3 regions of the Methylobacterium indicum genome follow, and region 1 is predicted to be linked to each of the others. Evidence: predicted binding sites of a transcription regulator. Region 1 holds the regulator's gene; each other region holds the start of a gene.

What was found. Region 1 encodes LexA, which represses DNA repair genes until DNA is damaged. Its sites were predicted from a motif close to TGTTCNNNNTGTGTTCNG; they were not measured.
Region 2: a site for LexA is predicted at 2,348-2,365, ahead of ssb (single-stranded DNA-binding protein). Genes of this name have one in related genera too.
Region 3: a site for LexA is predicted at 7,036-7,053, ahead of miv_RS24405 (putative DNA modification/repair radical SAM protein). Genes of this name have one in related genera too.

What each region holds. Positions count from the first base shown of each region.
Region 1 covers NZ_AP024145.1:1,426,826-1,436,980, reverse strand. The annotation lists gene miv_RS06640 (DUF3297 family protein) at 1-127, shown strand, start outside; gene miv_RS06635 (VOC family protein) at 226-735, opposite strand; gene miv_RS06630 (LysR family transcriptional regulator) at 871-1,848, shown strand; gene miv_RS06625 (PAS domain-containing protein) at 1,845-2,912, shown strand; gene uvrB (excinuclease ABC subunit UvrB) at 2,957-5,755, shown strand; gene lexA (transcriptional repressor LexA) at 5,977-6,729, shown strand; gene miv_RS06610 (NCS2 family permease) at 6,944-8,299, opposite strand; gene miv_RS06605 (molybdopterin-dependent oxidoreductase) at 8,290-10,155, opposite strand, start outside.
Region 2 covers NZ_AP024145.1:859,528-869,682, reverse strand. The annotation lists gene def (peptide deformylase) at 1-453, shown strand, start outside; gene fmt (methionyl-tRNA formyltransferase) at 455-1,387, shown strand; gene truA (tRNA pseudouridine(38-40) synthase TruA) at 1,387-2,139, shown strand; gene ssb (single-stranded DNA-binding protein) at 2,530-3,099, shown strand; gene miv_RS03965 (TadE/TadG family type IV pilus assembly protein) at 3,448-4,650, shown strand; gene miv_RS03960 (TadE/TadG family type IV pilus assembly protein) at 4,708-5,157, shown strand; gene miv_RS03955 (TadE/TadG family type IV pilus assembly protein) at 5,175-5,699, shown strand; gene miv_RS03950 (malate synthase G) at 5,781-7,952, opposite strand; gene miv_RS03945 (DUF2076 domain-containing protein) at 8,238-9,002, shown strand; gene miv_RS03940 (L,D-transpeptidase) at 9,084-9,761, opposite strand.
Region 3 covers NZ_AP024145.1:5,256,393-5,266,547, forward strand. The annotation lists gene miv_RS24370 (DUF4159 domain-containing protein) at 1-189, opposite strand, end outside; gene miv_RS24375 (DUF58 domain-containing protein) at 201-1,115, opposite strand; gene miv_RS24380 (AAA family ATPase) at 1,120-2,130, opposite strand; gene miv_RS24385 (hypothetical protein) at 2,287-2,739, opposite strand; gene panB (3-methyl-2-oxobutanoate hydroxymethyltransferase) at 3,041-3,865, shown strand; gene miv_RS24395 (hypothetical protein) at 3,880-4,257, opposite strand; gene miv_RS24400 (UdgX family uracil-DNA binding protein) at 4,350-5,807, opposite strand; gene miv_RS24405 (putative DNA modification/repair radical SAM protein) at 5,807-7,018, opposite strand; gene miv_RS24410 (hypothetical protein) at 7,171-7,380, shown strand; gene miv_RS24415 (Gfo/Idh/MocA family protein) at 7,554-8,915, shown strand; gene miv_RS24420 (RidA family protein) at 8,934-9,326, opposite strand; gene miv_RS24425 (DSD1 family PLP-dependent enzyme) at 9,335-10,155, opposite strand, start outside.

The sequences.
Region 1 (10,155 bases):
CGAGGGCTGGGTGCGCCTCGCCGCCGGCAACGCCAAGGACCGCTTCGGCAACCCGATGACGGTGAAGCTCAAGGGCGCGGTCGAGCCGTATTTCCGCGGCCCGGAGGCCGGGACCGACGCGCCCTAAGCGGACCTGCGTTGGCAGGCCGACGCTTCGCCCGCTTAGGGTCTTGTTGTGTCGCAGATTTTCGGCGCCGAACCGGTCACCGCTTCGGCGAACTCTGCCTAGGACCGGGTTCCCGCGGCCCGCAGGTCCGCGAGGTCGAGGCGGCGGGTCGCCATCCTGAGGCCGCCCGCCTCGTCCCGCGGCCATTCCGCCTCGGGGCGGTCGCGATAGAGCTCCACCCCGTTGCGGTCCGGATCGTCGAGGTAGAGCGCCTCGCTGACGCCGTGGTCGCTCGCCCCGGTGAGGGGGATCCCGGCGGCATCGAGGCGCATGAGCGCGTCGGCGAGCGCCGCCCGGGTCGGGTAGAGGATCGCCACGTGGTAGAGCCCGGTGCTGCCGGGCGGCGGCGGCGATCCGCCGGCGCTGTCCCAGGTGTTGAGCCCGATATGGTGGTGGTAGCCGCCGGCCGACACGAAGGCGGCCTGGGTGCCGTAGCGCTGCATCAGGGTGAAGCCGAGCACCCCGCAATAGAAGCCGAGCGCCCGGTCGAGGTCGGCCACCCGCAGGTGGACGTGCCCGATGCGGGTCTGCGGGTCGATCGGCCCGGTCGTGGCGATCGGCGTGGTCATGCGGCCCTCCTCGGCTGCGGGGCCGGCGCCATCGTCTCCCGGCCCCGGCGGTCCCCGCAGACTGCCTCGGTTGCAAACCCCGTGGAATCCGGCATTCCGTCGTTTCACCTCACGCCCGCGGAGTGAGATCGCCCCGTGCTCGACCGGCTCACCGCCATGCAGACCTTCGTGCGCGTCGCCGCGACCGGCAGCTTCTCGGCCGCCGCGCGGGCGCTCGGCCTGTCGCAGAGCGGCGTCACCAAGCACGTCGCCGCCCTGGAGGAGCGGCTCGGCGCCCGGCTCCTGCACCGCTCGACCCGCCGGCTGACCCTGACCGAGGCCGGCCGGCGCTACCTCGAGGCCTGCGAGCGCATCCTCGGCGAGATCGACGAGGCCGAGGCGGAGGCCGGCGCCGAGGCGGCGGAACCCCGCGGCACCCTGCGGCTCAACGTGCCGGTCTCGTTCGGTGTCCTGCAGGTCGCCCCGGCGCTGGCCGAGTTCGGTCGCGCGCATCCGGCGCTCGCCGTCGAGCTCGGCCTCAACGACCGGCCCGTCGACCTGATCGAGGAGGGATGGGACCTGGCGCTCCGGATCGGCCACCTGCGCGATTCGCGCCTCGTCGCCCGGGCGCTCGCCCCGTGCCGGATGCGCGTCTGCGCGGCGCCCGCCTACCTCGCGGCGCGGGGCCGGCCGCGCCGCCCGGAGGACCTGAGCGATCACAACTGCCTCGGCTACACCCTCGCCAGCAGCGACGGCTGGCGCTTCGAGGCCGGTACCGTCGCGGTCGAGGGCTCGCTGCGCGCCTCGAACGGCGACGCCCTGGTGGCGGCGGCCGCCGCCGGGCTCGGGGTGATCTACCAGCCGACCTTCCTGGTCGCCGACGCCCTGCGCCGCGGCGCCCTCGTGGCGCTCGATCTCGGGCCGATCCCGTCGCTGCCGATCCACGCGGTGATGCCCTCGCGCCGCCGCCCGCCCGCCAAGGTCCGGGCCCTGGTGGCGTTCGTGGCGGCCCGCTTCGCCGACCCGCCCTGGGACCGGGACCTGCCCGCGCCGCTCGGAATCGACGCGCCGCTGCCCGCCGCAATTCCGGCCCTGGCACCCGCGCCGCATCGCGCCGAGGGAGCCGTCGCATGACCGGGACCGAGCCGGACGGCGCCCCGGACGACCCGCACGGGATCCTGACCTTCCCGGATGGCGACGCCCTCCGGCTGCTCGAGGCGCATGGCCTGACCGGGACCTGGGCCTGGAATTTCGTCACCGACGAGTACGCCTGGTCACCGGGGCTGTTCCGCCTGCTCGGCCTCGCCCCGGGTGCGGTGCGACCGGGCTATCACCGGTTCATGAGCTTCGTGCATCCGGACGACCGAGCCCAGCTCGAGACCGGCACCCAGATGATGCGCGAGGGGGTCTTCACCGGTTCCACCTTCCGGGTGATCCGGGCGGACGGGGCGGTCCGGCTCCTGACCGGCCGCAGCACGATCTACGTCACGCCCGAGGGGCGACCCCGCGCGGGGGCTGGCGTGGTGCTGGACATGACCGAGCCCGAGTTCCTGGCGGCGTCGCATCGCGAGAACCAGCGGCGGCGGCGCGCGCTGTTCGCCCAGACGCAGACGTGGATCCATACTCTGCCGAATGCGCCGCATGCGAGCCCGGTTCGCGTCGCCTCCTGGGAGATCATGAGCCTGACCGGCGTCACCCAGCAGGCGTTCCAGGAAAACTGGACACTGATCTTCGCGCCCGAGGAGCGTGCCAGGGCCGACCACGAGATCAGCGCGCGGTTCGCCGCGGGGCGTCCCTTCGCGGTCGAGCAGACCCTGGCCCTCGCGCGTGGCGATCGCGGCCTGTTCCGCAGCGTTGCGGTCCCGGTCCGCGGCGATGACGGGCGGATCGAGACCTGGGCCACCTTGAACGGCCGGGTCGACGGGCCCCGGCCGGTGCCGTCCGGAATCGTGCGGCAAGGCCTGGAACAGGCGGTGCAGGCCGCGCATCTGCGCGCCGCCCGGGGCCTCGTCGGCTGGTCGATGGCCGATCTCGCCGGGGCGAGCGGCCTGTCCCTCTCCACCGTCCGGCGCCTGGAGGAGGGCGGCGAAGGGCCGGCCTCCCGCAGCCGCCACGCCGCGGTCGCCGCCCTGCGCCGGGCCGGCATCGGCTTCGTGGTCATCGACGGGGATACTCTGGCGGTCGTCAAGGTGCGGTGATCCGGGCTCTTTCCGGGCCCGGCACGGCTTGCCATATCTGCCGCATGCCCGCCCCGAAGAAGCTCCGCCCGTCGACCGGCAAGGCCTCGAAGCCCGAGCTGAAGCCGCTGGACCCTTTCCTCGCCGAGTTGCTGAACCCGGCGCTGAACCGCGACCGCCTGCCCGTCGTCGAGCCGCCCCCGCCCGAGCCGCCCAAGCGGGGCCGCCCGCGCAAGGATGCCGCGGCGGCGAAGCCAGCGCCCGGCCCGGTCTCGGAAGCGAAACCCGCGCGTCGCACGAAGCGGGCCGAAACGTCGGCTCCCGACGGCTTCGGCGAGGCGCCGCAGGCCGCCTTCGCGCACGGCACGGCGGCGGATGTCGATCCCAGGCTCGCCCAGGCCCTCGGCCTGCGCGAGCCCGAGGCCGCCGGCGGCCTCGATCCGTCCGAGGCGGTGGAGGAGCGCGGGTCGCTGGCCGCCGAGGGCGTCTCGGCCACGGTCGACGCGCTGACCAAACTCCTCACCGAGGGCAACCCGCTGTTCAAGAACGGCGAATTGTGGCGTCCGCACCGGCCCGAGCGGCCGCAGAAATCCGAGGGCGGCGTCCCGTTCCGGCTGAATTCCGAGTTCACCCCGGCCGGCGACCAGCCCCGCGCCATCGCCGAGCTGGTGGCCGGCATCCAGGGGCAGGAGCGCGATCAGGTGCTCCTCGGCGTGACGGGCTCGGGAAAAACCTTCACGATGGCCAAGGTCATCGAGGAGACCCAGCGCCCGGCCCTGATCCTCGCCCCGAACAAGACTCTGGCGGCGCAGCTCTACGGCGAGTTCAAGAGCTTCTTTCCCGACAACGCAGTCGAATATTTCGTTTCCTACTACGATTATTACCAGCCCGAGGCCTACGTCGCGCGCTCCGACACCTTCATCGAGAAGGAATCCTCGATCAACGAGCAGATCGACCGGATGCGCCACTCGGCCACCCGGGCGCTCCTGGAGCGCGACGACGTCATCATCGTCGCCTCGGTGTCGTGCATCTACGGTATCGGCTCGGTCGAGACCTATACGGCGATGTCGTTCACGGTCTCGCTCGGCGAGAAGATCGAGCAGCGCCAGCTCGTCGCCGATCTGGTGGCTCTGCAGTACAAGCGCATCCAGTCCGATTTCGCCCGCGGCACCTTCCGGGTCCGCGGCGACGTGATCGAGCTGTGGCCGGCCCACCTGGAGGATCGCGGCTGGCGCATCGGGCTGTTCGGCGACGAGATCGAGGCGATCTCCGAGTTCGACCCGCTGACCGGCAAGACCCTCAACACGCTGAAATTCGTCAAGGTCTACGCCAACAGCCACTACGTGACGCCGCGCCCGACCCTCCAGCAGGCGGTGAAGGGCATCAAGGACGAGCTGAAGTGGCGGGTCGAGGAGCTGACCCGGATGGGCCGGCTGATCGAGGCCCAGCGCCTGGAGCAGCGCTGCACCTTCGATCTCGAGATGATCGAGGCAACGGGGGCCTGCAACGGCATCGAGAACTATTCGCGCTACCTCACCGGCCGCAAGCCCGGCGAGCCGCCGCCGACCCTGTTCGAGTACCTGCCCGACAACGCGCTGGTCTTCACCGACGAGAGCCACGTCACGGTCTCGCAGATCGGCGGCATGTACCGGGGCGACTTCCGCCGCAAGGCGACGCTCGCCGAATACGGCTTCCGGCTGCCCTCCTGCCTCGACAACCGCCCCCTGCGGTTCGAGGAATGGGACGCGATGCGCCCGCAATCGATCCACGTCTCGGCGACGCCGGCGAAGTGGGAGCTGGAACAGACCGGCGGCGTCTTCGCCGAGCAGGTCATCCGCCCGACCGGCCTCGTCGATCCGGTGATCGAGGTGCGCCCGGCCCGCTCGCAGGTCGACGACCTGCTCGGCGAGGTGAAGGAGGTGGCCGCCGCCGGCTACCGCACCCTCGTGACCACGCTCACCAAGCGCATGGCCGAGGACCTGACCGAGTACCTGCACGAGAACGGCGTGCGGGTGCGCTACATGCACTCCGACATCGACACGCTGGAGCGGATCGAGATCATCCGCGACCTGCGGCTCGGCGCCTTCGACGTGCTCATCGGCATCAACCTCCTGCGCGAGGGCCTCGACATCCCGGAATGCGCCCTCGTCGGCATCCTCGACGCCGACAAGGAGGGCTTTCTGCGCTCCGAGACCTCGCTGATCCAGACCATCGGCCGCGCCGCCCGCAACGCCGACGCCCGCTGCATCCTCTATGCCGACCACATCACCGGCTCGATGGAGCGGGCGATGGCCGAGACCGAGCGCCGGCGCAAGAAGCAGCTCGCCTATAACGAGGAGCACGGCATCACGCCCCAGAGCGTGAAGCGCAACATCTCCGACATCCTGGAGAGCGTCTACGAGCGCGACCACGTCCAGGTCGATACGGGGCTCGCCAAATCCGCCGTCACGGTGGGCCACAACCTCAAGGCCGTGATGGCCGATCTCGAGAAAAGGATGCGGACGGCGGCCGCCGATCTCGACTTCGAGGAGGCGGCGCGCCTGCGCGACGAGCTCAAGCGGCTCCAGGCGACCGAGCTCGCCATCGCCGACGATCCGATGGCCGAGCAGGCCGACGTCGAGCGCGAGGCCGGCCGCTTCGGCGCCAAGCGCAAGCGGCGCGGCGCGGAGCCCTTGGGCTACGGCCCGGGCGGCAAGGGCACCTCGGACGAGGGCACCCGCATCCGCCAGCCCGACCTCGACGACATGGGCCCGGGCACCGACCGCGAGGTGCCGTTCTCCTATGCCGAGCGCCCGACCGGCCGCTCGACGCAAGGCTTCCCGGGCCAGAAGCCGAAATACAAGGGGCGCAAGGGCCGGGGCTGAGGCCCATGCAAGAGGCCGGTGCGGTGGACAGTCCCCGCGCCGGTCGGACCCCGCGCGGGGCACGGCTCATCGTCCGTTCGACCCGCGATATCCCCGTCTATCACCCCGGTTGCTGCGGCCGCGCGCCGCTTTCTCGAAGCCGCTTGCGGAACACTTGCGGAACGCTTACCATGTTCGCGATTTGTTTCCGGAGCGCGGCAGCGCGGGGATGAGAGTGTCACATGCTCACGCGTAAGCAGTTGGACCTGCTCCGCTTCATTCAGCAGAGAATGCGCGAGACGGGAGTCCCGCCGTCCTTCGACGAGATGAAGGACGCCCTCGACCTCAAGTCGAAATCGGGCATCCACCGCCTGATCACCGCCCTGGAGGAGCGCGGCTTCCTGCGCCGCCTGCCGAACCGGGCCCGGGCGATCGAGGTGATCCGCATTCCCGACACGGTGACGGGGCCGGCGACGGCGACGGCGACGGCGCCCGCGGCCGGGGCCGAGGTGGTGCGGTTCAACCCGAGCGTCGTCGAGGGTGGGCGCGCCCACGAGCCGAAGCGGCCCGCCGGCATTCCCGCCATGGCGACCGCCTCGGACGAGAACGGTCACTCGGTCAGCGTGCCGGTGATGGGCCGGATCGCCGCCGGTACGCCGATCTCGGCGATCCAGAGCCAGAGCCGCACGGTGGCGATGTCGCCGGACTTTTTGGCCAGCGGCGAACACTACGCCCTGGAGGTGCGCGGCGACTCGATGATCGAGGCCGGCATCCTCGACGGCGACCTCGTGGTGATCCGCCGCCAGGAGACCGCCAATACCGGCGACATCATCGTCGCGCTGATCGACGACGAGGAGGCGACCCTGAAGCGCCTGCGCCGCCGCGGCTCGTCGATCGCGCTGGAAGCCGCCAACCCGGCCTACGAGACCCGGGTGCTCGGGCCGGACCGGGTGCGGATCCAGGGCCGGCTGGTGAGTTTGGTCCGGAAGTACTGAGAGGTCTTCCAGTCAGGCGCTGAAACCCTCCCCCCTCTGCGGGGGAGGGTGGACCCTGCGTCATTAGGGGCCGGGAGAGGGGCAGCGCGACGCTGATCCAGGGAGTGCCCGTCAGAACGGTTCAGTCTTTTCCGGAGGCGGCGTCCCCTCTCCCGCCCCGCTTCGCGGGGCACCCTCCCCCGCAGAGGGGGGAGGGTTGGAGCGGTAGCGCCCGTCAATGCGCGCTCCCCGTCGCCACGAACTTGAACAGGAACACCGCCGCGATCACCCACACCACCGGCTTCACCTCCCGGAACCGCCCGGTGAGCAGCTTGATCACCGCGTAGGTGATGAAGCCGAAGGCGACGCCGTTGGCGATCGAGTAGGTGAAGGGCATCAGAAGTGCCGTCACGCAGGCCGGCAGCACCTCGGTCAGGTCGTCCCAGTCGAGATCGACCAATTCGTGCAGCATCAGGCAGGCGACGTAGAACAGGGCCGGGGCCGTGGCATAGGCCGGGACCGAGCCGGCGAGCGGCGCGAAGAACAGGCAGGCCAGGAACAGGACCGCCACCGTTGCGGCGGTGAGCCCGGTGCGGCCGCCCTCCTCGACGCCGGACGCGCTCTCCAGATACGCCGTGGTGCTCGACGTGCCGAGCAGCGAGCCGACGAAGATCGAGGACGAATCCGCCATCAGCGCCTTGTCGAGGCGCTCCATCTTGCCTTGGGTAAGCAGTCCCGCCCGGTTGGCGACGCCCATCAGCGTGCCGGTGGCGTCGAACAATTCGACGAGGAAGAACACCAGGATCACGTTGAGCAGGCCGCCCGACAGGGCACCCTTGATGTCGAGGGCGAACAGCGTCGGGGCGATCGAGGGCGGCAGCGAGGCGACGCCCTGGAAAGTGTTGTCGGCGACGATGAAGCTCAACGCCGTGACGGTGAGGATGCCGGCGAGCAGCGCGCCGCGGATCTTGCGCACCGAGAGCACCGCGACGATCAGGAAGCCCAGCACTGCCAGCACCGCGCTCGGCTTGTGCAGGTCGCCGAGCGTCACGAAGGTCGCCGGGCTCGCCGCCACCACGCCGGCGCTCTTCAGCGCGATGATCGCGAGAAACAGCCCGATGCCGACCGTGATGGCGATGCGCATCGATCGCGGGATGCCGTCGACGATGATCCGGCGTAGCCCCGTCAGCGTGACGGCCATGAAGCACAGGCCGGAGATGAACACCGCGCCGAGCGCCGCCTGCCAGGTGTAGCCCATCTGGAGCACCACCACGTAGGCGAAGTAGGCGTTGAGCCCCATGCCGGGCGCGAGCGCGATCGGGTAGTTGGCGTAGAACGCCATCACCAGCGAGCCGATCGCCGCGACGAGGCAGGTCGCGACGAACACCGCCCCCTTCGGCATCCCGGCATCGCCCAGGATGTTGGGGTTGACGAAGACGATGTAGGCCATCGTCAGGAAGGTGGTGAGCCCGGCGAGCAGCTCGGTGCGTATGGTGGTGCCGTGGGCCGAGAGCGCGAAGGTGCGCTCCAGGAACCCGCCTCCGGAGGAACCGGTCGGCCGGGTCAGGCCGTCGTCGCGCTTCAGGTCCATCGCTCCTCCTCGCCGCTCTGGGTCGTGGTGCTGATCTGTCGGAAGATCCGGTCGGGCGCGAACGGCGTCGCGGTCAGCCGCGCGCCGGTCGCGTCCCGGATGGCGTTGGCGAGCGCCGCCGCCACGGGGTTGAACGGGCTCTCGCTCATCGACTTGGCGCCGAGCGGCCCGACCGCGTCATGGGTGTCGGCGAAGATCACCTCGGTGCGCGGCACGTCGGCGAGGGCCGGGATGTGATAGGTGCGGAAGGTCGGGGTCGCGACCCGGCCCCCGGCGTCGATCGCCAGGTCCTCGTAGAGCGCCGCGCCCAGCGCCTGGGCGACGCCGCCCTCGATCTGGCCGCGGCACTGGACCGGGTTCATCACCCGGCCGGCATCGGCGGCGTGGACGCTTCGCAGAATCCGCACCTCGCCGGTCTCCGGCCGCACCGCGACCTGGAAGCCCTGGACGTTGAACGCCACCGAGCGCGGGCTGCCGTCGGCGTGCCCCGCCGCCTCCGCGGGGCCGAGATCGGCGAGCCTCACCCGGGCGTCTCCCGCGCTCACGCCGTCGCCGTCGAGCCGGCAGGCGGCGGGATCGACGCCGAGCCGGGCGGCGGCGCGCCTCCGCAGCAGCGCGGCCAGGCTGTCGGCGGCGCGCCACGTCGCCTGGCCGGCGACCACGATGCCGGTGCTGCCATAGGCGCCGGTATCATGCCCGACCGCGTCGGTGTCGCCCTGGCGCAGGACGATGCGGTCCGGCGTGGTGGCGAGAACCTCCGCGGCGATCTGGCCGTGCACCGTCGAGGTGCCGTTGCCGAACTCCACCGTGCCGACATGCAGGACGTAGCGGCCATCCGCGAGCGCGATCCGCGCCTCGGCGAAGTGGCCCCGCGGCGGGATGGTGTCGATCATCGACAGCGCCATGCCCGATCCCGTGCGCCAGCCCGCCGGGGCGGGGGGAGGGGGCTCGGCCAGGGACGCCGCGACCGCGTCGAGGCATTGGTCGAGGCCGTAGCTGCCGTACCGGACGTCGTGCGGCTCCAGGCTCGTCGACACCATCGGGTCGCCGGGGCGGACGACGTTGCGCCGCCGCAGCTCGAACGGGTCGAGGTCGAGCGCGCGGGCGAGCTCGTCCATGGCGGATTCGACCGCGAAGATGGTCTGGCTCAACCCGTAGCCGCGAAAGGCGCCGGCCGGCAGGGTGTGGGTGTGGACGGCATAGCCGTCGACCCGCTTGTTGGCGCAGCGATAGACCGCGATCACCTCGTTGCAGCCGTGATGCAGCACGCCGCCGGCATGGTTGCCGTAGGCGCCGGTATTCGACAGCACCTGGAGATCGATCGCCGTCAGGGTGCCGTCGGCCCGGGCGCCGAGGCGCACCCGCACCCGCATCGGGTGGCGGGTGGTGGTGGCGGTGAACTGCTCGGTGCGGGTCAGCTCCCAGCGGACCGGCCGGCCGGTGGCCAGCACGGCCAGCGCCACCAGATCCTCGGTCAGCATCTCCTGCTTAGCCCCGAAGCCGCCGCCGACCCGGCCGCACTCGACCCGGACCTTTTCGCGCGGGAGATCGAACAGGGCGCAGAGGGCGTCGCGGGTGAGGAACGGCACCTGGGTGCTGGAGCGGAGGACGAGGCGCCCGTCCGGGTCGCGCCAGCCCATCGCCGCATGGGTCTCCAGATGCGCGTGCTGGATCCGCTGCGAGCGGTAGGTGCCCTCGTGCACCACGTCGGCGGCCGCGAGACCGGCGGCCACGTCGCCGATCTCGCCATGCGCCTCGGCGGCCAGGTTGGGATGGGGATGGAGCGGCGGCGCGTCCTCGCCCGTCGGCCGCGCGCCGTGGACCAGGGGGGCGTCGGGGTCGAGCGCCCGCTCGGG
Region 2 (10,155 bases), 570 kb from region 1:
GGCACGATCACCGGCGACGTGCGGAAGCTCGCCGAGGACATGCTGGAGACGATGTACGACGCCCCGGGTGTCGGCCTCGCCGGCATCCAGATCGGCGAGGCGGTGCGTATCGTCACCATCGACACCTCGAAGGAGAAGGAGGACCGCAAGCCGCTCGTCCTCCTCGATCCGGAGATCGTCTGGACCTCGGAGGAGACCCGTCCCTACGAGGAGGGCTGCCTGTCGATTCCCGATTACTATGCCGAGGTGATCCGGCCCGACCGGGTGCGGGTGCGCTTCCGCACCCTCGACGGCGAGACCGTGGAGCAGGAGGCCGACGGCCTGCTTGCCACCTGCCTCCAGCACGAGATCGATCACCTCAACGGCGTGCTGTTCATCGACCACCTGTCGAAGCTCAAGCGCGACCGGGTGATGAAGAAGTTCGCCAAGGCGGCCAAGCGCGAAGCCGCCTGATATGCCGCTCAAGGTCGTGTTCATGGGCACCCCGGATTTCGCGGTGCCGACGCTGGCCGAGATCGTCGGCGGCGGCCACGAGGTCGTGGCGGTCTATACCCGCGCGCCCGCGCCCGCCGGCCGCGGCATGGCCTTGCGCCCCTCGCCGGTCCAGGCGCTCGCCGAAAAGTTCGGGCTTCCCGTCCTGACGCCGACGACGCTCCGCACCGAGGAGGCCGCCGAGACCTTTCGCGCCCACGAGGCCGACGTCGCCGTGGTGGTCGCCTACGGCATGATCCTGCCGCCGGCGATCCTCGACGCGCCGGCCTTGGGGTGCCTCAACCTCCACGCCTCCCTGCTGCCGCGCTGGCGCGGCGCGGCGCCGATCCAGCGCGCCGTGATGGCAGGCGATGAGGAGACCGGCGTCGCCGTGATGAAGATGGAGCCGGGCCTCGATACCGGCCCGGTCGGGATGCTGGAGCGGGTGGGCATCACCCCCAACATGACGGCCGGCGAGTTGCACGACCGGCTGATGCCGCTCGGCGCCGACCTGATGGCGCGGGCGCTCGGCGCGCTGGAGCGCGGCAACCTGCAATTCCGGGCCCAAAACCCGGAGGGCATCGCCTACGCCCACAAGATTACCAACGAGGAGGCGCGGCTCGATCTCTCGCAGCCGGCGCGCGCCGTCTACGACCGGATCCGCGGCCTGTCGCCCTTCCCCGGCGCCTACCTGATGGCCGATCTCGGCCGCGGGCCAGAGCGGGTGAAGGTGCTGCGGGCGCGCCGGGCGGACGGCTCGGGCGAGCCCGGGACGCTGCTGGATGCCGCCGGCACGGTCGCGTGCGGCGAGGGGGCTCTGCGCCTCGTCACCGTCCAGCCCGCCGGCAAGGGCGCGATGCCGTTCGAGGATTTTGCCCGCGGGCGGCAGCTCGCACCGGGCACCCGCCTCGCCTGATGCCCCGCTACAAGCTCGTCGTCGAGTATGACGGTACCGCCTTCGCCGGCTGGCAGCGCCAGGCCGCCGACCGCTCGGTGCAGCAGGCGCTGGAAGAGGCCATCGCCCGCTTCGTCGGCGGGCCGGTGCGGGTGCATTGCGCCGGGCGCACCGATGCCGGGGTGCATGCCACGCATCAGGTCGTCCATCTCGACCTCGACAAGCCGTGGCGCACCGACACCGTGCGCGATGCCGCCAACGCCCATCTGCGCCCCGAGCCGGTGGCGGTGATCGCGGCGGACGAGGTCGGGCCGGATTTCGACGCCCGCCACTCGGCGGTCAAGCGCCACTACCGCTACCGCATCCTCAATCGCCGCTCCCCGCCCGCTCTCACCCGCGGCTTCGTCTGGCACGTGCCCTGGGCGCTGGACGCCGCCCTCATGCACGAAGCGGCGCAGCTGATGCTCGGCCGGCACGATTTCTCCGCCTTCCGGGCGGCGGAGTGCCAGGCCAACAGCCCGGTCCGCACCCTCGACCGGCTCGACGTGACGCGCGAGGGCGAGGAGATCGTCGTGGTCACCGCGGCGCGCTCGTTCCTGCACCATCAGGTCCGCGGCATGGTCGGCACCCTGATGCTCGCCGGCGGCGGACGGCTCACCCCGCAGGGCGTGCGCGACGTGCTCGATTCCCGCGACCGCACCCGCTGCGGGCCGCTGGCGCCCTCGGGCGGGCTGACGCTGATCGGGGTGGATTATCCGGCGGCGTTCGAGTGAACGTTCGCGACTGAACGTTTCTGCCTCACTCCAGAGCCCCACGATGGTAATGGAGAATCGGTCGCCGCTGACGGTCCGGCGTGGAACAGTCCACCTGCACACCGTCCGGACCTCGGGTCGCCTGAATTTGCGACTATCGATTGTACCATGTGCCGCGGAAGGTTGTCCGCGACCGGTGTCCGGCGCACGATGCCGCTTGCCTTGTCGATCGAACAAATGTAGAACACGCTCAGGTCTCGGCAATGTGTGTTTCGGGCACAAGCTGCCCCCTCCCCTTGCCGGACCCGGCCGGTTCGGCCCAACTCGCGCGACCGAAGCGGTGGTCCGCGGCGTCGGGTGGGCGTGCGCCGGAACGAGCGCCCAAGTGAGATGGAACGAGAGGAGAGCGCGATGGCGGGCAGCGTGAACAAGGTGATCCTGGTGGGCAATCTCGGGCGCGACCCCGAGACCCGCCGGCTGGCCTCCGGCGATCCGGTGGTGAACCTGCGCCTGGCCACGTCCGAGTCCTGGAAGGACAAGGCGTCGGGCGAGCGCAAGGAGAAGACCGAGTGGCACTCGGTCGTGATCTACAACGAGAACCTGGCCCGCGTCGCCGAGCAGTACCTGCGCAAGGGCTCGAAGGTCTACGTCGAGGGGCAGCTCCAGACCCGCAAGTGGCAGGACCAGTCCGGCCAGGAGAAGTACACGACCGAGATCGTGCTGCAGCGCTTCCGCGGCGAGCTGACGATCCTCGACGGCCGCGGCGGCGGCGGCGAGGGCGGCATGTCCGAGATGGGCGGCGGCGACGAGATGGGCGGCGGCCAGATCAGCCGCGGCGGCGATTACGGTGGCGGCGGCGGTGGCCGCAGCTCCGGCGGACGTTCTTCTTCGTCCGGCGGCGAGCGGCGCCCGGCCCCGTCGTCGAGCGGCGGCGGCAACCAGAAGCGGTACGACGACCTGGACGACGATATCCCGTTCTAGGCCGCGCCCATCGCGACGGACTGCGATCCGGTCCGTCGCGACGTGCCTGCATCGGATGAGGGTCGCGAGCGGCGCCCGGCCACGACATGGCCGGGCGCCGCCTCGTTTCGCGGGTGCCCGACGGGGGCGGGGGTGCCGTCTCACGCAGGCTGCCGGACACCGATCGAAACACTTTAACGGGAATTCGTCGCGACACCGGCACAACCTCCAGTGATCAATTCATACTTGTTAAACGCCTCCCGCCGAGAGTGGGGAGAGACTTGGTTCGCGCTGTTCGTAGGGACGAGAATGCGTTTCGCTCCCGGAAGGCGTTCCAGGTTTCGCGACGATCGGGCGGGTCTCACGACGGTGCTGTTCGGCATCCTGCTGCCGATCATCATGGTGGGCATCGGCGGCAGCATCGAAATCGCGCGCGCCGTCGAGTACAAGCAGCGGCTGATCTCGGCGGCCGACCTGAGCTGCCGCCAGGCCAAGGTCTACGTCGATAGCCTGAGCGGCCTCAGCATGCCGAACGGCTACGTCGCGACGGTGCAATCCTACGCCGACAAGAACCGGTCGGAGCGAGCCCTTGCCGCGACCGCCCAGGTCACCGCCACGCCCACGGTCTCCGCCACGGTCCTGACCGTGCCGCCGCTGACGGTCCGCCCCGGCAACATCCACGTCGTGGCCAACGGCGCGGTCGCCTTGTTCTTCGAGCGCTTCCTCAACAGGGGCAGCGTCGATTTCGCTGTCGTACGCGACTGCACCGTCGAGGCCGCCTCCTCGTCCGGCCCGCCGACGACCCTGATGTCCGAGTCGTTCGAGGGCTACGCCTCGCAGCTGGTCGGCGGCTGGGCCGTGTTCGGCACCATGTCGCAGGCGAACTGCCCCAGCGCGCTCTGCCAGGGAAAATCCTGGGGCACGACCAATGCCGGCGTCGAGGTCGACCAGCTCTCGGCCATCGCGACGGGCGACGGCGTGCAATACGGCCAGTCCTTCGCCGAGCTGGACAGCGATTGCGCCAATCAGGTCGGCACCCGGACGCAGGCCCAGACAGCCGCCTGCCCCAGGAACGCCAACAGGAACACCGACACGACGAATTCGTCGATCAACATGGTCTTCAACCTGCCGGTCGGGGCCTACGAGATCCGCTACGTCTACACGGCCCGCAAGAACGTCGGCGCGTACCAGTATCCGAACGACACCGTCATCTGCTCGAACCCGAACGACACAGACGGCCTGACACGCGACGGCGACGTGGCGAGGAACGGGGCGAACATGAGCACGGTGTCCCTCGACGGCCAGACGCGGCGGATCGAGCTCTGGGTCGAACCGAAGACGAGCGGATACAAGTCCGACAGCCAATCCCTGACCGCCACGACAGACCCGCAATACATGAAGCAATATATGGCGGACGTGTGCGTCTGGTCGAAAACCTGGATCGAGCGCAGCTACAAATTCAAGGTGACGAAGCAGCAGGAATACCGGATCTCGTGGCGAGCGGCCGGGCTCGACGACAGCTTCGGCGGGCTGATCGACTATTTGCGCTTCTGCCAGAATTCCTGTCCGTGAATCGACCCGCCTGAGCGCATGCCATGGTCCCACCGCCCCTCTCGCCGAGAACGCACGATGATCTCGGCGGTCAGGATGCTGACGTGCCGGTCGGGGGCGACGGCGGTCGAGTTCGCCCTGATCGCCTTTCCCCTGCTGATGCTCGTGCTCGGGCTGCTGCAATTCGTGGTCTACTGCTACCTCCAGCAGACGATCAGCGACGCGCTCTACCAGACGGCCTCGAATCCCGAGCCGGAGATCCTGGCGCAGGACAAGCCGGGCTACGTCGCCAGGATCTGCGCCAAGGTCGCCTTCAGGCAGAGCTGCCTCGGTCAGGCCGGCGGCATCACGGTCGAGGCCATGAGGCTCCCGACCGTGCCGACGGCGTCGCTCGCGATCACCGGCACCGTCTTCGACACCGGCGCGAGCCAGGACGTCATCCTGCTGCGGGCGAAGATGCCGGCGCCGCGTCTCGTCCCGATGGTTCCGGAGCTGGTCGCCCAGGATTCGGTCGTCTTCCGTCGATAGGGGTGTGAATCCACCGGATGCCGGCCCGCCTCGACACGTTCCTGCGCTCCGTCCGGGGCACGGCATCGGTGGAATTCGCCGTGATCAGCAGCCTCGCGCTGCTGATGTTCATGGGAACGCACGACATCGTCTTCATGGTCAACACGAAGCGGGACGTGAACCGGGCCTCGGTGGTGATCGCGCGGGCGATGTCCACCTGCCCAAGCTCGAGCTGCATGTCGGATCTGATCGACGCGTACATCAAGCGCCGGGCCAATACGTTCGTGCGCTATCCCGGCGCGACGATCGACATGTTCATGATCCAGAGGAGCGGCGGGACGGTGAAGGTCTGCTCCGGCACGCGGACGACCCTGACCGATGCCGACGTGATCGCCTCCGCGGGCAACATCATGCGCGACGGCGACATCGGGGCCGCGGTCATCGTCAGCAGCACCTACACCTCCGTGCTGCCGAGATTCGTGAAGACCTACATCAGCCCGTCGGGCGTGTCCTATCGCGGGTACGCGATCGACGTGATGACGAACGCGAACGCGATCTGCTGAACCCGGGCCGGCACGCGGTGGCGCCGGCCCGGGCTTCGAGGCAGGGCGCCGCCTCGCGCGGCGCCCTGCCCTCTCCGTCCGTCAGGCCGGTGCGCCCGCCGCCTTGGCCTCGCGGCGCCGGGCGTGCAGCACGTACTCGGTGTAGCCGTTGGGCTGGACGCGGCCCTTGAAGACCAGATCGCAGGCGGCCTGGAAGGCGGGACCGTCGAAGCCCGGCGCCATCGGGCGGTAGAGCGGGTCGCCGGCATTCTGGCGGTCGACCACCTTCGCCATGCGCTTCATCGTCTCCATCACCTGCTCGTGCGACACCACGCCGTGGTGCAGCCAGTTGGCGATGTGCTGGGACGAGATCCGCAGGGTGGCCCGGTCCTCCATGAGGGCCACGTCGTGGATGTCCGGCACCTTGGAGCAGCCGACGCCCTGGTCGATCCAGCGCACGACGTAGCCCAGGATGCTCTGGACGTTGTTGTCGATCTCCTGCTGCACGTCGTCGGGGGCGAAGTTCGAGCGGGCGAGCGGAACCTGCAGGATCTCGTCGAGGGCCGAGCGCGGGCGGCGCGCCAGCTCCTGCTGGCGGGCCTTCACGTCGGTCTCGTGGTAGTGCAGCGCGTGGAGCGTCGCGGCGGTCGGCGAGGGCACCCAGGCGGTCGAGGCGCCGGCCTTGGGGTGGGCGCCCTTCTGCATCAGCATCTCGGCCATGGCATCGGGGGCCGCCCACATGCCCTTGCCGATCTGCGCCCGGCCGAGCAGGCCGCAGGCGAGACCCACGTCGACGTTGTTCTCCTCGTAGCCCTTGATCCAGGGCGTGCCCTTCATGTCGTTCTTGCGGATGACCGGGCCGGCCTCCATCGAGGTGTGGATCTCGTCGCCGGTGCGGTCGAGGAAGCCGGTATTGATGAACACCACCCGCTCGGCCGCGGCCTTGATGCAGGCGGCGAGGTTGACCGTGGTGCGGCGCTCCTCGTCCATGATGCCCATCTTGAGCGTGTTGGGCGCCAAGCCCAGCATCGCCTCGACGCGGTTGAACAGCTCGACCGCGAAGGCGACCTCGTCGGGCCCGTGCATCTTCGGCTTGACGATGTAGACCGAGCCGCGGCGGCTGTTGCGCAAGCCCGTGCTCTTGAGGTCGTGGATCGCGATCAGGGCCGTCACGGCGGCGTCGAGCATCCCCTCCGGCACCTCGGCGCCGGACTCGTCCAGCACCGCGTCGGTGAACATGTGGTGGCCGACATTGCGCACCAGCATCAGCGAGCGGCCCGGCACCGTGACCTCGCCCGCGCCGTCGGGCGCGGTGTAGGTCCGGTCGGGGTTGAGCTTGCGCTCGAAGCGCTTACCGTCCTTCTCGACCGCCGCCGCGAGGGTGCCGTTCATCAGGCCGAGCCAGTTGCGGTAGACCACGACCTTGTCGTCGGCATCGACCGCCGCGACCGAATCCTCGAGGTCCATGATCGTCGAGACCGCGGATTCGACCAGGATGTCGGCGACGCCCGACGCGTCGAAGCGGCCGATGCGGTGGGTGCGGTCGAGGACGATCTCGACGTGCAGGCCGTTGTGGCGCAGGAGCAGGGCGTTGGGCGAGCTGGCCTTGCCGCGGTAGCCCGCGAAGGCCTCCGGCCGGGCGAGCGGGATCGTGTCGCCGGTGTTCATGTTGCCGACGAGCTGGCCGCCCTCGACCGCGTAGGTCACCACGTCGGCGTGGCGGCCGCCGGCGAGCGGCACGGTGCGGTCGAGGAAGGCACGGGCGCGGGCCACCACCCGGGCGCCGCGGGTGCGGTTGTAGCCGCCGCCGCGGGTCGCACCGCCCTCCTCCGACACCGCGTCGGTGCCGTAGAAAGCGTCGTAGAGCGAGCCCCAGCGGGCATTGGCGGCGTTCAGCGCGTAGCGGGCGTTCGAGGTCGGCACCACGAGCTGCGGGCCGGCGATGGTGGCGATCTCGTCGTCGACGTTGTCGGTGCGCACCTGGACCGGGCCGGGATCGGGCAGGAGGTAGCCGATCTCGGTGAGGAAGGCCTTGTAGGCCGCCTCGTCCACCGGCTTGCCGACCCGCTCGCGGTGATACGCGTCGATTTTGGCCTGCAGGGCGTCGCGGGTCTCCAGCAGGGCGCGGTTGCGGGGCGCGAGGTCGCGCGCGAGACCCGCGAGCCCGTTCCAGAACGCCTCGGGGGCGACCCCCGTGCCCGGCAGGGCCTCCTCGACCACGAAGTCGTGCAGCACCCGGGCCACCGACAGGCCACCGATCGTCTTGCGATCCATCATGTTCCTCCCGCGGGCAACCGCACGTGCCGCGTCCCGGTCCCCTTAACAGGCGACGGAGGTGCCAGAAAGTCGGGGTTCCGCCGACAAGCCCCGCCGGGGGAGCGGCGAATCGGAGCGGGGCGGGTCGCGGCGGGATGAGACGCCGTGACGAAAACGTAATGCATGTGGTGAGCGAAAACGCTCCGCTCGGGCGTTGCCTCCCCGTGACAAACGCCCGTCCCCCTCCCATCTCGTGGGCGCCGGGCCGGGTCCGCCCACCGGCAACCGAAGGAGTACGGCTCCATGAACAGCGAAGAACGCGACGTCATCAACGGCATATTCCAGCGACTGGAGCAGGCCGCGCAGCAGCCCCGCGATGCCGACGCGGAGCGCTTCATCGCCGACAAGATCCGCGCCCAGCCCTATGCCCCCTACGCGATGGCGCAGCTCGTCTACGTGCAGGAGGAGGCGATCAAGAGCCTCAACCAGCAGCTCGAGCAGGCCCGGGCCGAGGCGCAGCGCGGCGGCCAGGCCGCGAGCCAGGGCGGGGGCGGCGGCTTCTTCTCCAGCATCTTCGGCGGCGGCTCGCGGCCGGAGCCGCAGCAGCAACCGCCGCGCGGCGGCGCCTGGGGCAACCAGGGCGGCGGCTACGGCCAGCCGCAGCCCGGCTATGGTCAGCAGCAGCCCGGCTACGGCGGTCCCCCGCCCGGCTACGCCCAGCCGCAGCAGGGCGGTCCCTGGGGCGGCCAGCAGGCCGCGCCGCAGCGGGCCGGCGGCGGCTTCCTCGCCACGGCGCTGCCGATGGCGGCGGGCGCGGCAGGCGGCATGCTGCTCGGCAGCGCGCTCAGCAACGCCTTCGCGGGCGGCCACTCGTCGCTCGGCAGCATGGCGGGCCTCGGCGGCGGCTCCGGCATGGGCGGCGGCGAGACCGTGATCGAAAATAACTACTTCGGCAACCAGGGCGGCAGCGAGGATTTCGGCGCGCCGCTCGGCGGTGACGATGCCGGCTTCCAGGACGCCTCGTTCGACGGCGACATGGGCGACGGCGGCAGCGACGACTGGGTCTGACCGGCCCGTCTGTTCCTCATGAAGGGGCCCCGCCGCGGCGACGCGGCGGGGCCCTTTTTCGTCGTCGGATCACGCCCCTCGTCAGATCACCTGCACGCGGGCCCCGACCGGCACGCGCTCGTAGAGGTCCATCACGTCCTCGTTCATCATCCGGATGCAGCCCGAGGAGACCGACTGGCCGATCGTATGCGGCTCGTTGGTGCCGTGGATGCGGTAGAGCGAGGAGCCGAGATAGAGGGCCCGGGCGCCGAGGGGATTGGCGGGACCGCCGGCCATGTGGCGCGGCAGGTCGGGGCGGCGGCGCAGCATCTCGGCCGGCGGCGTCCAGTCCGGCCATTCGCGCTTGGCGCTCACGGTCTTCATGCCCGACCAGGCGAAGCCCGGCCGCCCGACGCCGATGCCGTAGCGCAGGGCCCGTCCGCCGGGCTGGACGAGGTAGAGGAAGCGCGAGGGCGTATCGATCACGATCGTGCCGGGCCGCTGCCCGCCGTCATAGGCGACCTCCTGGCGCTGGAAGCGCGGATCCATCGCCCGGCCGATCCCCTCCTCGCGGGCCTCCGGCAGCGCCGCCCGGCGGGTGCCGGGCGCCTCGAACGGATCGGGCGCGTAGGCCTGCTGCATCGGCGGCCGGGATGCGGGCGCTTGCGGGGCGTAGGCCTGCTGCGGCGCATAGGCCGGCGGTGGCGCGTAGGCCCGGACCGGCACCGGGTCGCCCGAATGCAGGACGGCCCCGGGCTCGACCGGCGCGTAACCGGCCAGCGCGTAGCCGACCTGCGCCCCCGAGGTGCCGGCGGCATAGCCCGCCGTGCGGGCATAGGCCGGCCGCTGCCCGTAGGCCTCGCCGGCATAGGCGCCCGGCCGGGTCGCGTAGCCGGCTTGGCCGTAGGCGGCTTGGCCGTAGCCTGCTTGGCCATAGCGGGCTTGGCCGTAGCCGCGGCCGTCCAGGATCGTCCCGTCGGGCGCGACCGGCGCCGCGCGCAGGGGACGGGCGACCGCTCCCGGGTCCTGCCCGGTCATCAGGTACTCGATGAAGCCGCCGCCATAGCCGGTCGTTCCCTGCGCCAGGGCCGGACCGATGCCGAGCGCCATCATGCCCAGCCCCGCCGCGACCGTCCCGGCCCGCACCATCCCGCGCATCACCATCGCACCCCAG
Region 3 (10,155 bases), 2.7 Mb from region 1:
CAGCAGCCAGGGCGGGGTACGGGCCGGCGTCTCGCGCTCGGGCAGCAGGTCGGCGAGGATGCGCAAAGGCGGGAAGTCGATCCGCCGCGGCCGCGGCGGCGTCACCCGCAGCAGGTACCAGAGCGCCGGGAGCGCGATCAGCGCCGCGAGGGCGGCGGGGGCGGCGAAGCCGAGGGACAATCCGAACATCGAAGGCGTCCTCAGCCCGCGCCGCGGGCGGCGGCGACCAGGGTGACGAGGCGCAACGCCGCCTCGCTCGCCGGGCGGTCGGTGCGGTGCAGGGTGAGGGTCCAGCCCTGCGCCCGGGCGATCTCGCCCAGGGCGTCGCGGTGGGCGCGGATCCGCCGGCGATAGGCCTCGCCCCAGGCGGCGGCGTCGCCGACCCGCAGCGACAGGCCGGCCTCGAGGTCGTGCAATTCGGCCTGGCCGGAGAACGGGAAGCTCTCCTCGACCGGATCCACCACCATCACGAGGTGGCCGCGGCTGCCGGCGGCCGCGATGGCCGCGACCCTGGCCCGCACCTCATCGGGAGGAGAGAGGAAGTCGCCGATGAGCACCACCTCGTCGAAGCGCGCGACGGGGGCGCGGGGCGGCAGGTCCTCGTCGAGGCCGGACGGATCGGCGGCCAGCGTCTCGGCCATCCGCTCGACGATGGTGCGGGCGGCCAGCGGCCGCGACAGGCCGAGCAGGCCGACCCGCTCGCCGGCCTCCACGAAGGTGTCGCCGAGCGCCAGCGCCAGGACGAGGGCGCGCTCGATCTTCGGCGCCTGGGCGAGGTCGGAGCAAAACCCCATCGAGGCCGAGCGGTCGACCCAGAGCCAGACGGTGTGGGCCGCCTCCCATTCGCGCTCGCGGACGTAGAGCCGGTCGTCCCTCCCCGAGCGGCGCCAGTCGACCCGGCTCGCCGCCTCGCCGGCGACGAAGGGGCGGAACTGCCAGAAGCTCTCCCCCGGGCCGGCCCGGCGCCGGCCGTGCAGGCCGTGCGCCAGGGTCGCGGCGACCCGGCGGGATTCGAGGATCAGGCGCGGCATCCGCTCGGCGAGGGAGAGGGCGGTCTCGGTCTCCCGCCGGCCGGGGGCGCGGGCAGCCGCGTCGAGGACGCGCGTCGGGGCCACCGGGTCAGAGCCGCCCGACGAGGCGGCCGATCAGGCCGGGGATCGTCTCGCCGTCGGCGCGCGCCGCGAAGCTCAGCGCCATGCGGTGCTTGAGCACCGGCTCGGCGAGCGCCGCCACGTCGTCGACGGAGGGCGCGACCCGGCCCTCGATCAGCGCGCGGGCGCGCACCGCCAGCATCAGGGCCTGGCTGGCGCGGGGGCCGGGGCCCCAGAGCAGCTTGTCGGCGATCGCCGCGTCCCCGCCGACGGGGCGGGCGGCGCGCACGAGGTCGAGGATCGCGTCGACGACGGCCTCGCCGACCGGCAGGCGCCGCACCAGGCGCTGGGCCGAGAGCAGCGCCTCGGTATCCATCACGGCGTCGGGCCGGTGCTCCTCGGCGCCGGTGGTCTCGATCAGGATGCGGCGCTCGGCGGCGCGATCGGGGTAGCCGACGTCGATCTCGAGGAGGAAGCGGTCGAGCTGGGCCTCGGGCAGCGGGTAGGTGCCCTCCTGCTCGATCGGGTTCTGGGTCGCGAGAACGTGGAACGGCCGCGGCAGGTCGTGGCGGGCGCCGGCCACCGAGACGAAGCGCTCCTGCATCGCCTGCAGCAGGGCCGACTGGGTCCGCGGGCTCGCCCGGTTAATCTCGTCGGCCATCAGGAGCTGGGTGAAGATCGGCCCGCGCACGAAGCGGAACGAGCGGTGCCGGTCCTGGTCCTCGTCGAGGATCTCGCTGCCGAGGATGTCGGAGGGCATCAGGTCGGGGGTGAACTGCACCCGGCGCGCATCGAGCCCGAGCACGGTGCCGAGGGTCTCGACGAGCTTGGTCTTGGCCAGGCCCGGCAGGCCGACGAGGAGCCCGTGGCCCCCCGCCAGCACGGTGACCAGCGCCAGGTCGACGACGGCTTCCTGCCCGAAGATGACCTGGTGGATCGCCGCGCGAGCGCGTCCGACGCCGTCGAGACAGGCCTCCGCGGCGGCGACGATGCCGTCGTCCATGGGGGTCGCGGCGGCCGGCGCGCTGGCGTCACTCATGCGGTCTCCTCGGTCGTGGTCCTGGGCACCCGGGGTGCCGACGAGGGCACGACGGGTGCCTCTCGGGATCCGCGAGTGTGGATCCCTTCCCCACCGCAAGGCAAGGTCGGCGCGACGACGCAGGGCGGGACGCCGCGCCCCGGGTCGTCCGGTTCCTCAGGGCTCCCCGGCCGGAGCGGCCGCGCCGGGCGCCTCGCTGTCGGGGCGCGGCTCGGCGGTGGCGACGGTCTTGGTGGTCAGCAGCGGCTCGAGGCGCCGGGCGAGCTGCTCGCCGAGATGGCGGGTATAGGGTCCGGTGAAGTAGCGCCCGCCGGCGCCGCGCCCCTCGAGGTGGTCGCGGGCCTTGGTCATCGCGTCGACCTCGGGCCGGCACAGGAAGCCGATCACCCCGGCCGCCTCGTACCAGCGGCCGGCCCGGGCATGGGCGAGCGCCGCCGGGTTGTTGCCGATCGTCTCGGCGAAGCAGTCGGTCGCCGCCTGTTCGAGGGGGGCGAGCGCGGCGCGCCGATGCTCGGCGCGGCTCGCCGGAGCGGCCGCGGCCGGGTGGGCCGCCGCGGCCAGCTCGACCGCCGCGAGGGTGCAGATTGCGCCGTACAGCAGAGCTCTCATCATCAGGCCTTCGCGTCGAATCGATCGACTGTAACCCGGCGAGCCTCGCGCCGATCAAGGGCGGATCTGCGGCAGGTTCCATCGCCGGAGCGATTTTTTCCGGGCTGTGTGCTTTCGGCACGAAGCTTAGCCGAACAGAGGCCGTGACGGTCGGGCCGTTGATCTCGCCGGCCGCGTCCTCGGGCCGTCCGGGGGGCCTCTCCCCTCCCCCCTCCGCCCGGGCTGCCCCGGAACGCGGGGCCTTCTATAAGGGCGTCATGCGGCGGCCGGCCGGCGCGCCGGAACCCGAGGGGGCCATGCCATGTCGCAGGTCGTGCAGTCCCGCCGCCTGACCGCCCCGGATCTCGCCCGGCGCAAGGCCGAGGGGCGCAAGATCGTCGCGCTCACCGCCACGAGCGCAGCCATGGCCGCGATCCTCGATCCCCATTGCGACGTCGTGCTGGTCGGCGATTCGCTCGGCATGGTGGTTCACGGCCTCGACTCGACCCTGCCGGTGACCCTGGAGATGATGATCCTGCACGGGCAGGCGGTGGTGCGGGGCACGGCCCGGGCGCTCGTCGTCGTCGACATGCCGTTCGGCTCCTACGAGGCGAGCCGCGAGCAGGCCTTCGCGAGCGCGGCCCGGATCTTGAAGGAGACCGGGGCGGGCGCGGTGAAGCTCGAGGGCGGCGCGCATCTGGCCGAGACGGTGGCGTTCCTCACCCGACGCGGCATCCCGGTGATGGGCCATGTCGGCCTCACCCCGCAGGCGATCAACACGATGGGTGGTTTTCGGGTGCAGGGGAAGGGGCCGGATGCGCAGCGCCTGCTCCTGGAGGATGCCCGGGCGATCAGCGAGGCCGGCGCCTGCGCGATCGTGCTCGAAGGGATCGTCGAGCCGGTGGCCCGCGCCATCGCGCAGGCCCGGGAGGTCGCGGCGCCGACCATCGGCATCGGCGCCTCGCCGTCCTGCGACGGCCAGATCCTCGTGCTGGAGGACATGCTCGGCCTGTCCGACCGCACCCCGAAATTCGTGAAGCGGTACGGTGCGCTGCGCGGCCATATCGAGGCCGCGGTGCGCGAGTATGCGGAGGATGTCCAGGCCGGGCGCTTTCCCGGAGACGCGCAGACCTACGGCCCGTCGTAGGCCGGCGCGGGTCGTCAGCCGCGGCGCTCGGCGTTCCAGCGGCCCTTGCAGCTGGTGGAGCCGGAGGTGGTCCAGGTGCCGTTGCCGCCTCCCTCGGCGGTCAGGCGGCCGACCACCTGCGCGGCGGCGTCGCCCCGGCTGATCGTCGCCCGCACGGCGCCGCTCGGCTGCACCCGGCCAGACACCGTGAAGTCGCCGGCGCCGGCATAGCGCGCCTGGCCGTTCTGGATGATCACGCCGTAGCGGTAGGCGCGGTCGCACGCCCCGCCCTCGGTGATGACCTCGACGCTCCAGTTGCCGTCGAAGCGGTCCGCCTTGGCGCCACCCTTGGCGAAGACGGGCGACGCGGCGCCCGCCAGGCACAATCCCGCCGCGAGGGCGGACACGATCAGCTTCATGGTCCTCGATTCCCGATTCGGTCAGGCGACAAACTCGGCAGCCCGGGCTTGGTTGCCGCAGCGCAGCGTTTCCGTAAGGTAAGATCCTATCCCGCAGCCCCGAGAGCCGGCTCCGCCACGAGGGCCGCGGCCTGGCGCAGGTCCGCGACGAATGCCGCATAGGCCTCGGGCCGGGCCGTGTCGGGCAGGCGCAGGAGGTAGGAGGGGTGGACGGTGACGAGGCAGGCATAGGGCTTGCCCTCGAACGTCGCCGGCCCGCGGGCCCGGGTGATCGGCACCTGCCGGCCGGTGAGCGCCAGCACCGCCGTAGCGCCGAGGGCCACCACGAGGCGCGGCGCCACGAAGGCGAGCTCGCGCTCCAGCCACCAGCGGTAATGCGCGACTTCGCCTGCCGTCGGCTTCTGGTGGATGCGGCGCTTGCCCCGCGCCTCGAACTTGAAGTGCTTGACCGCATTGGTGAGATAGGCCCGGTCGCGGTCGATCCCCGCCTCCCGCAAGGCCCGCGACAGGAGCTGGCCCGCAGGGCCGACGAAGGGCCGCCCCTGAAGATCCTCCTGGTCGCCCGGCTGCTCGCCCACGAAGGCGATCCCCGCCCCGATCGGGCCCTCGCCGAGGACGGCTTGCGTCGCGCCCGGCACCAGGGGCTCGGAGGCGCGGATGACCGCGTTCAGCGCGGCGAGCGAATCCGGCTCCTGCGCCGCCATGGCGGCGAGCGCCCGGGCCGGCACGCGCTTGACGGGGGCTTCGGGGGCACGGGCGATCATCTCGCCGACCCGCCGCCCGGCCTCGCGCACGAGCGCCGGGATCGCCGCCGTCTCGGGCATGTTGTGCCAGTACTTCTTCGGCATCTCGGCCCGCATCGCCGCGAGGTTGGTGCGGGCGGGGTTGAAGGTGCTGGAATAATAGTCGGTCCAGCCGGCCTCGAAGGCGTCCTGCTCCGGCACGTCCTCGCGCCGGCCGCCGGGCCCGAAGCGAAGGGAGCGACCGTCCCAGTGCGCCGAGCCGTCCGGGGTCAGGATCGACCAGTCGAAGGACGGGAAGCGGGCGGAGAAGAACGGCGCGGCCTCCGCCAGGATGTGGTGGTCGGGCTCGAACCACGCCATGAAGCGCTCCCGGCCCTCCTGCCCCGCCCCGGCGCGGCGGAAGCGCAGGAAGGCGTGCATCTTGTGCAGGTCGCGCCCCACCGCCTTGCGCATCAGGTGCAGGCGGTGGACCAGGGGGTCGCTCGCCACCTCGGCGAGGTGGCGCTCGCCGTCGGCGACGCGCCGGATCAGCCGGTGGAGCAGGCCGTAGCGCTCGGGGTCACGGTGCATCACGACCGAGGCGACGAGGCCGGCCACCGCCCGCGGCAGGGCGAGCGCGGGGCCCGGCGCCGCCTCCGGCATCGCGTCGGGAAACAGCGACGGGGCCTCGCCCTCGACCCAGGTCACCGCCTCCGGCGGGACGCCCGCCGGGACGAGCCGCCGGATCGCTCCCCGGAACCCGTCGAGATCGGCGCCGGGTGCGAGCCGGATCGTGCGGGCTTGAAGGGTCTGAGCCTCCATCAGAACAGGCTCAGCTGGCGCGGCGGCTCGGCGAGGCGGGCGCGCAGGTCGAGCCGGTCGGTGAGCCGGGTCGGCGCGTAGTCGGCGGCGACGAGGAACGGCCGGGCGCGCTTGAGGCCGGAGGTCAGGCGCGCCACGTCGTCGAGTCGTAAGCTCGCGTGGCGGCGCGCCGTCACGATCTTGTCCACCGCCCGGACGCCGAGCCCCGGCACCCGCAGCAGCATCTCCCGGTCGGCCTTGTTGACGTCGACGGGGAAGCGGTCGCGGTTGCGCAGGGCCCAGGCGAGCTTGGGGTCGACGTCGAGGGCGAGCATGCCGGATTCCGTCGCCCCCGCCACGTCGTCGGGCGAGAACTCGTAGTACCGCATCAGCCAGTCGGCCTGGTACAGCCGATGCTCGCGCTGGAGCGGCGGGGATTGGCTCGGCAGGATCGAGGCGGCGTCGGGGATCGGGCTGAAGGCCGAGTAGTAGATCCGCTTCAATCCGTAATGGTCGTAGAGCCGGGCGCTGGTGCGGATCAGCGATTCGTCGGTGCTGGCATCGGCGCCGACGATCACCTGCGTCGACTGCCCGGCCGGCGCGAAGCGGCGCTTCTCCTCCTTGGCCTGCAGGATGCGCTCGCCCATCTGGCCCATCGCGGTCTGGATCGCGGCGCCGTCCTTCTCCGGCGCCAGCCGCTCCAGGCTCGCCTCGGTCGGCAGTTCGAGGTTGATCGACAGCCGGTCGGCATAGAGCCCGGCCTGCTCGATCAGCCACGGGCTCGCCTCCGGGATGGTCTTCAGGTGGATATAGCCGCGAAAGCCGTGGCGCTGGCGCAGGGTCTTGGCCACCCGGATCAGCTGCTCCATCGTGTGATCGGGCGAGCGGATGATGCCGGAGGAGAGAAACAGCCCCTCGATGTAGTTGCGCTTGTAGAACTCGACCGTCAGCGTCACCACCTCGTCGACCGAGAACTTGGCCCGGCGGACGTTCGAGGAGCGCCGGTTGACGCAATAGGCGCAGTCGAACAGGCAGTAATTGGTGAGCAGGATCTTGAGCAGCGAGACGCAGCGCCCGTCCGGCGTGTAGGCGTGGCAGATGCCCGCCCCGGTGGTCGAGCCGAGCCCGCCGGCCTCGGCCTTGCGCTTCGGCGCTCCCGACGAGGCGCAGGAGGCATCGTACTTCGCCGCGTCGGCGAGGATGGTGAGCTTCTTCTTCAGGGCGTCGTCCATCCCCGCAACCTGGCCCTCGTTCCTGTTTCGTTCAAGGCGGAAGCGCGCTGAACCCCGTGGTCGAAAGCCGCATCCGAGACGCCCGGAACCCCCCGCCTGCCCCGCCGTTGTCCCGCTGATTGGAGCGTTTCTAATTCACGAGGAGATGCCGCATGGCGACGAACCCGTCCGCGAACTGCCGCAGCTGCCGCTACTTCGACGACCACAAGCTCAATGCCGGCGCCCCGCAGGGCGAGGAGGGCCTGTGCCGCTTCAACCCGCCGGTGAGCCAGCCCGAGCCGCAGGGCCACGGCCTGTGGCCGGTGGTCTCGTCCCAGGATTGGTGCGGCCACTTCTCGCCGGAGATGATGGCGGGCGAGTGAGCCTTCCGCCGTCGCTGATCGTTCCAGGAAGCCGGCCGTCGAGGCCGGCTTCTCTGCGTTCGGGCCTCCGTCGGACCGGGCGGACGCGGATCGCTCGCCTCCCGTGCCGGGCGGAACCCCACCACCCCCGGCACGTTGCGCAGGCTCCCAAAACCGCCACGGATGGTTGCCCGATGCCGGACGATGTCACCGCCCTCTCGCGCCGCAGCCTGATGATGGCCGGGGGTGCCACACTGGTCGGCCTCGGGACGGCGTCGGCCCAAGGTGCGTCGGGCCAGGGTCTGCCCGGCCCAGAGCGGCCGGTCGATACCGGCAAGGTCGAGAACGGCCGGGTGAGCTTCCCGAACTGGCGCGGCCCCTCCGACCGCCCTGCTCCGCCCCCCGCCGCGCCGCTGCCGCCGGCCGAGCGGGTCGGGTTCGCGATCGTGGGCCTCGGCCGGCTGTCGCTCGAAGAAATCCTTCCGGCCTTCGGCGAGTGCCGCAAGGCCAGGCCCGTCGCGCTAATGTCGGGCTCACCCGACAAGGCCAAGGCGGTGGCGGCGCAGTACGGCATCAAGCCGGAGGCGGTCCATGGCTACCACGGCTGGGACGCGCTCGCCCGCAACCCGGAGGTGAAGGCCGTCTACATCGTCACCCCGAACGCGCTCCACCGCGACCAGGTCATCGCCGCGGCGGGCGCCGGCAAGCACGTCCTGTGCGAGAAGCCGATGGCGGTCTCGTCGGGCGAGGCGCGGGCGATGATCGAGGCCTGCGCGGCCGCGAAGGTGAAGCTGATGATCGCCTATCGCTGCCAGTACGAGCCCTACAACCGCGAGGTCGTGCGCCTCGTGCGCAGCGCCAAGTACGGCAAGGTCCGGCTGATCGAGGCGACCAACACCCAGACCATGAGCCTGCCCGAGCAGTGGCGCCTGAAGAAGGCGCTGGCCGGCGGCGGGTCGCTGCCGGATATCGGGCTCTATTGCCTCAACGGCGTACGGGCGCTGATGGGCGAGGAACCGGTCGCGGTCCAGGCGCAGATCCACTCGCCGGACGATCCGCTCTACCGCGAGGTCGAGGAGACGGTGGCCTTCACCCTGCGCTTCCCCTCCGGCGCGCTGGCGCTCTGCTCCACCAGCTACGGCGCGCACGAGACCCGCTCGCTGACCGTGCAGGCCGAGGGCGGCGCGATCGCGCTCCAGAACGCCTTCGCGTATCAGGGCCAGAGGCTGTTCCTCAGCCACCGCGAGGGCAAGGCCGAGGCCCGGGAGGAGCGGGTGCTCGGGGCGAAGAACCAGTTCGCCCTCGAGATCGACCACATGGCGACCTGCATCCTGGAGAACCGCACCCCCCGCACCCCGGGCGAGGAGGGGCTGCAGGACCAGATCCTGATGGAGGCGATCTACGAGGCCGCCCGCACCGGCCAGACCGTGGCCCTGAAGGGCCCGGAGCGGCGCCCGAGCCTGACCGACAAGGAGAAGGCCAAGGATCAGGCAAGGGAGCAGGACGCCAAGGGCCTCGACCCGACCCGCGGGCCGGAGCCGGAAGAGGCGGAGTGAGGAGGCCGCGGCGCGGCCTCATCCGCCCCGTACGGCGATCGCCTCGACCTCCACGAGGTAGCCGTGGTGGAGTTCGGGCACCGGCACCACCGTGCGGGCCGGCTTCGCCCCGCCCATCACCTCGGCGTAGATCCGGTTGAACTCCGGCCAGTGCGCGACGCCGACGACGTAGGCGGTCACCCGCAGGATGCGCTCCGGCCCGCTGCCCGCCTCGGCCAGGATCGCGAGGAGGCTCGCGAGCGCCTGGCGCGCCTGGACCTCGAAGGGCTGGTCGGCCGTGTGGCTGCCGTCCGGCCGGGCGCCGAGCTGGCCCGACACGAAGACGAGGTCGCCCCAGGCCACTCCTTGCGAGTAGTGCCCGGCGGGTGCCGCGGCGTCGCGGGTGGCGAGGCGGGTGATCGGATCGGTCATGGGGGCTCCTACCAGCCGTTGATGCGGGGCCAGACGGCCGCGACGCGGTGATCCGCATCGAGGACGTGGTAGCGGTCGTGCTGCGCGCCGGTGGCGCAGGCGTGGTTGGGCAGGATGCGCACCTGCGCGCCGATCGGAAGGTCCGGCAGGTCGGCTCCCGAGCCCGTACGGACCGCCACGATGCCGTGCTCCTGGTTGGCGTCGCGCACCACGAGGTCGGGATAGGGCCGGCCGGCGGGGTCGCAGACGAGGCCGTAGCCCTGGTCGACGGCCTGGCGCGCCGTCCCGCGGTCGCGCGAGAGCGCCATCCAGCCGGCATCGACGATGATCCAGCCCTTCGCCCGCTGGTGGCCGATCACGGTGGCGAGCACCGAGACGGCGATGTCCGCCACCGCGACCGCGCCGATTCCGGCCTGAAACAGGTCGCCGAACATGAACACGCCGGCCCGGACCTCGGTGATGCCGGTGAGGTCGCGGGCGAACCGCGCCGTCGGTGTCGAGCCGACGCTCACCACCGGACAGGGCAGGCCCGCCGCCCGCAGGATCTCGGCCGCCGTCACGGCGGCGACGCGCTCGTCCTCGGCCGCGGCCGCCAGGGCGTCGGGGTCCGACAGGGCGTAGCTGTCGCCGGCATGCAGCATCACGCCGCGCAATGCGGCGCCGCCGCCGGTGAGCGTCCGGCCGATCGCCACCAGGGTGTCGCGGTCGCCCGGCGCGACGCCGGAACGGTGGCCGTCGGCATCGACCTCGATCAGCACCGGGAGCGCATCGCCGCTCGCGCGGGCATGGGCCGCCACCGCCTCGGCCTGGTCGAGGCTGTCGAGGATGA